One region of the Mycobacterium sp. E3247 genome, then DNA from elsewhere that is predicted to be linked to it. Evidence: predicted binding sites of a transcription regulator. Region 1 holds the regulator's gene; the other holds the start of a gene.
The links. Region 1 encodes LexA, which represses DNA repair genes until DNA is damaged. Its sites were predicted from a motif close to CGAACANNTGTTCG; they were not measured.
Positions count from the first base shown of each region.

Region 2: a site for LexA is predicted at 967-980, ahead of ruvC (crossover junction endodeoxyribonuclease RuvC). Genes of this name have one in related genera too.

Region 1 covers NZ_LZJG01000045.1:5,041-7,238, forward strand. Annotated here, with positions in the region: gene nrdR (transcriptional regulator NrdR) at 1-122, opposite strand, end outside; gene A9X04_RS02030 (LysM peptidoglycan-binding domain-containing protein) at 209-703, opposite strand; gene lexA (transcriptional repressor LexA) at 994-1,692, shown strand; gene A9X04_RS02040 (LGFP repeat-containing protein) at 1,716-2,198, opposite strand, start outside.
Region 2 covers NZ_LZJG01000126.1:1,924-4,121, reverse strand. Annotated here, with positions in the region: gene ruvA (Holliday junction branch migration protein RuvA) at 1-398, opposite strand, end outside; gene ruvC (crossover junction endodeoxyribonuclease RuvC) at 395-949, opposite strand; gene A9X04_RS06665 (DUF4178 domain-containing protein) at 1,131-1,745, shown strand; gene A9X04_RS06660 (DUF2617 family protein) at 1,756-2,198, shown strand, end outside.

The sequences.
Region 1 (2,198 bases):
ACGGTGGTGAAACGCCGTCCGCACTCGGGGCACGAGCGGCGGCGCCGGATGGCCTGCCCCTCATCGGTTTCCCTCGAGTCGATCACCCGGGAATCGGGATGACGACAGAAGGGGCAATGCATGAACGCTCCTTCGCCGTGCCGACAACCAGGTACCGCAGCACTTCGAGCGTACCCGTGCGCCGACCTGCGCGGGCGGAGCCCAGGCGTCAACCGATGGGGGCGATCAGGGTCTGGCCGGCGACCACATTCGGCGAGTTCATGTCGTTGAGTTCACGGATGCGGTCGGCCACCTGCCGGGCGGGGGCGTCGGGAGCCACCCGGTGGGCGACGTCTTGCAGCGACTCCCCCGCCTCGACGCGCACGACGGCCAAGCGGTCCGGTACTTGCGCGGCCGAATTCCCGGAGTCGCCGTTGAGCACCTGGCCGACGTTCCCGACCAGGCCCAGCCACAGAGTGATCGCACCGGCGGCCAGCGCCAGCCAGATGGTGGTCGCCACCGTGACGGGCCGCCTGCGATGAGGCGCGCCCGACATCGCGACGCCGGTGCCGCGGTAGCGAGCGGGCGCGCCGGCCGGCCGCGCCGGACCGGGGCGGCGCGAGCGATCCAGCCCGTCCCTGCCGTAACGAAGACCCGGGACCGGTCCGTTGACCGGACGCCGGGGGCTGCTGGTACGCGGCGCCAGCGTGTGGATGGTTGTCATCTGCGTTCCTCCGGTCAACTTAATTCGCTCAGCTGTTCGACTGTATCGCTCGTGTGTTCGAAATCCGAACATGTGAGCGAAGCGTGTCGCACGAGTCGAACGCTAGACCACGCCACCGACAAGTCCGTGGTCGCTAGAGCTGACATGCGGCTGAAATACCCGATCCGCCGAAGAGTTACACCTTTGTGATTTAGGACTTCGGCGCGGTTTTCCACCCTCGAGGCATCGGCACGACACGCCAGTCGAACACATGTTTGATTCTTGGGCGCGGTGGGGTTACATTCAGTGCCATGAGCGACAGCAACGACACCTCATCGGCCGGGTCGGACGGCCGGCTGCACGCGGTCGATTCATCGCTGACCGAACGGCAACGCACCATCTTGAACGTCATTCGCGCGTCGGTCACCAGCCGTGGCTACCCGCCGAGCATCCGGGAGATCGGTGACGCCGTCGGCCTGACGTCGACGTCGTCGGTGGCGCATCAGCTGCGCACGCTGGAACGCAAGGGGTACCTGCGCCGCGACCCGAACCGCCCCCGCGCGGTCGACGTCCGCGGCGCCGATGACGACGTGGCGGCGCCGGCCACCGAAGTCGCCGGCTCGGACGCGCTGCCGGAGCCGACCTTCGTCCCAGTCCTCGGGCGCATCGCGGCCGGTGGCCCCATCCTCGCCGAGGAAGCCGTCGAGGACGTGTTTCCGCTGCCGCGCGAGCTGGTGGGCGAGGGCACGCTGTTCCTGCTCAAGGTCGTCGGCGACTCGATGATCGAGGCGGCGATCTGCGACGGCGACTGGGTGGTCGTGCGGCAGCAGAACGTCGCCGACAACGGCGACATCGTCGCCGCCATGCTCGACGGGGAAGCCACCGTGAAGACGTTCAAGCGCGCGGGTGGTCAGGTATGGCTGATGCCGCACAACCCGGCGTTCGATCCCATACCCGGTAACGACGCGACCGTGCTGGGCAAGGTCGTCACGGTGATCCGCAAGGTCTAGCCCCGTACCGGGTGTCGGCAGGCTCAGTCCGCCTTGACGAACCCGTTGGCCTGCGCCACTTCTTCGCTGGCCAGCCAGATTTCGGCGAGCGTGTCGTGGTAGAGCTCGCTGACGGGCGTGTAGTACAGCCCGAAGCGGGCGCTCGCCTTGATCGGGTATCCGTCGGGCGCCTGGTAGGGGTCGTCGAGCGGTAGGTGGATGGTCGGGCGCCCGCCCGGGCCGAGCGCCACACCGCTGTCGTCGTCGTCGACGGCCGCGTGCCGCCCGCCGCGCTGCTCGGACGCCCCGACGGCCGCCGCCTCGGGCGCGACGGCTTCCGGGGCGGCTACCTCGGCCTCCGACACGTCCGCCGGGACGCGGGGCACCGCGACGTCAGGATGCTCGGCCTCGGACTCGGGAGCGGGCTCGGGGGCGGGAGCACCGCCCTCGAAGCCGGCGTCGGGAGGCGTGTGGGGAACGGCGACATCGAGGTATTCGGCCTCCACGTAGTCGCCGTCGGCATGGTC
Region 2 (2,198 bases), on a different contig from region 1:
GCGCCGACCTTGTCGCGCAGCTCGAGCACCATCCGCTCGGCGCCGCGTTTCCCGATACCGGGAACCCGGGTCAGGGCGGCGACATCACTGTCGTGCAGCACCTGCCGCAGCGCCGCGGCGTCGTGCACGGCCAGCGTCGCCATCGCCAGCCGGGGCCCGACGCCCGACACCGTCAGCAGCGTCAGGAACAGGTCGCGGGTATCGGAGTCTGGAAACCCGTACAGCGTCTGCGAGTCCTCGCGCACCACCATCGCGGTGATCAACCGGGCCTCGGTGCCCGTGCGCAGCGTCGCCAGCGTCGACGGCGTCGCGTTCACCCGGTAGCCGACGCCGGCGGCCTCGATCACCGCGTGATCGAGCGCCACCTCGAGCACCTCGCCGCGCACCGAGGCGATCATCGGGCGGCCTTCAGTCTGGCCAGATACTTGTGCCGCTGCTGTTCGGCCAGCGCCTCGGCGGCGGCCATCCGGGCCAGCATCGGCGCGCGCCAGCAATGACAGATCGCCAGGGCCAGCGCGTCGGCGGCGTCGGCCGGCGTCGGCTTGGCTTGCAGCGCAAGGATTTTCGTGACCATCGCGGTGACCTGGGCCTTGTCCGCGCCACCGTTGCCGGTCACGGCGGCCTTGACCTCGCTGGGGGTGTGGAAGTGCACGTCGATGCCACGCTTGGCCGCCGCCAGCGCGACCACCCCGCCGGCCTGCGCGGTGCCCATCACCGTCGACACGTTCAGCTGGGAGAACACCCGCTCGATCGCCACGACGTCCGGCCGATGGGTGGCCAGCCAGTGCTCCACGGCATCGCTGATGGCCAGCAACCTCTTGGCCAGCGGCGCGTCCGACGGGGTTCGCACCACGTCGACGTCCAGCGCGACCACGTTGCGCCCGCGCCCGGCTTCCACGACCGACAGCCCGCATCGGGTCAGCCCGGGGTCGACGCCCATCACCCGCATTGCCCGCTCCCACCTGTAGAACAGCTGTTCGATACCCTAGCGGGCGGGACCGACCGGCTCGCGGAGGACACGCGGCGGCGGCGCCCAATTCCCGGCCGGGAGGTTCCAGCGCCGAATCCGCCGAAAAGCTGTTAGCTTTAGCCGACGTTCGCTCGAGCAAGGTGGCAACGGAAGGGCTCGCGTGGGATCACTGCTGGTCATTATCGCGATCGTGCTGTTCATCGCGTCCATCGTGGTGCTCGTCATCGCTTTGCGACGTCCCAAGCAGCCGGGCCCGCCCCGGGGACGTCAGGACCCGCTCTCGTTCAACGCGATGCCGGAGTTCGGCCCCCGCCAGCTCGGCCCGGGCGCCATCGTCAGCTACGGCGGAGTCGACTACGTGGTGCGCGGGTCGGTGACGTACCGCGAGGGCCCGTTCGTGTGGTGGGAGCACCTGCTGGAGGGCGGCGACCAGCCGATCTGGTTCAGCGTCGAGGAGGACGACGGGCGCCTCGAGCTGGCGATGTGGGTCAGCCGCAAGGACGTCCGGCTGCAGCCGGGTGACCAATATGTCGTCGACGGGGTGACGTTTCACGAGTCCGAACGCGGTCGCGCCTCGTTCACCACGGAGGGCACCACGGGTCTGCCGGCGGGCGGCGAGATGGAGTTCGTCGACTGCGCCAACTCCGACGAGTCCGCGCTGCTCTCGTTCGAACGCTGGGCACCGGGCACGCCGTGGGAGGTGTCGACCGGCAAGCCGGTGCTGACCGGCGAGCTGACGGTGTATCCCGCGCCCCCGCCCTCCCCGTCCTCCTAGGAGCGCGTCGGTGCCGCTTCACCAGCTCGCCGTAGCGCCTTCGGACGTCTCGGGCGAAAACCTCGGGCTCGCCCTCAACGCGCCCGCACCGCCACCCCTGGCGACCTGCCTGCTGGCCCACCCCGCCGGCGGCGCGCTGCTGCTCGGGGTCCTCGGCGCCTCGCACGTCGTCACGGTGGAGCACGCCGCGGGCCGGTTCTCCGAGGAGGTCTCCTGCACGGCGCGCGGCCACGGCGTCGACCTGCCGGAGCGCACGGCCACCGCCGGCTACTCCCTGGAATCCCGCACCGACACGTACGGCGAGGCGACCTTCCGCCGCATTGCCGGTGATCTCCGTGACCGGTGCGCGCGCGAAAAGGGTTGGCTCGGCGGCTCTTTTCCCGGTGACGACGCCGCGCTGACCGCGTTGGCCGCCGAGGCCGACGGTGCCGGCTGGCGCTGGCAGACCTGGCA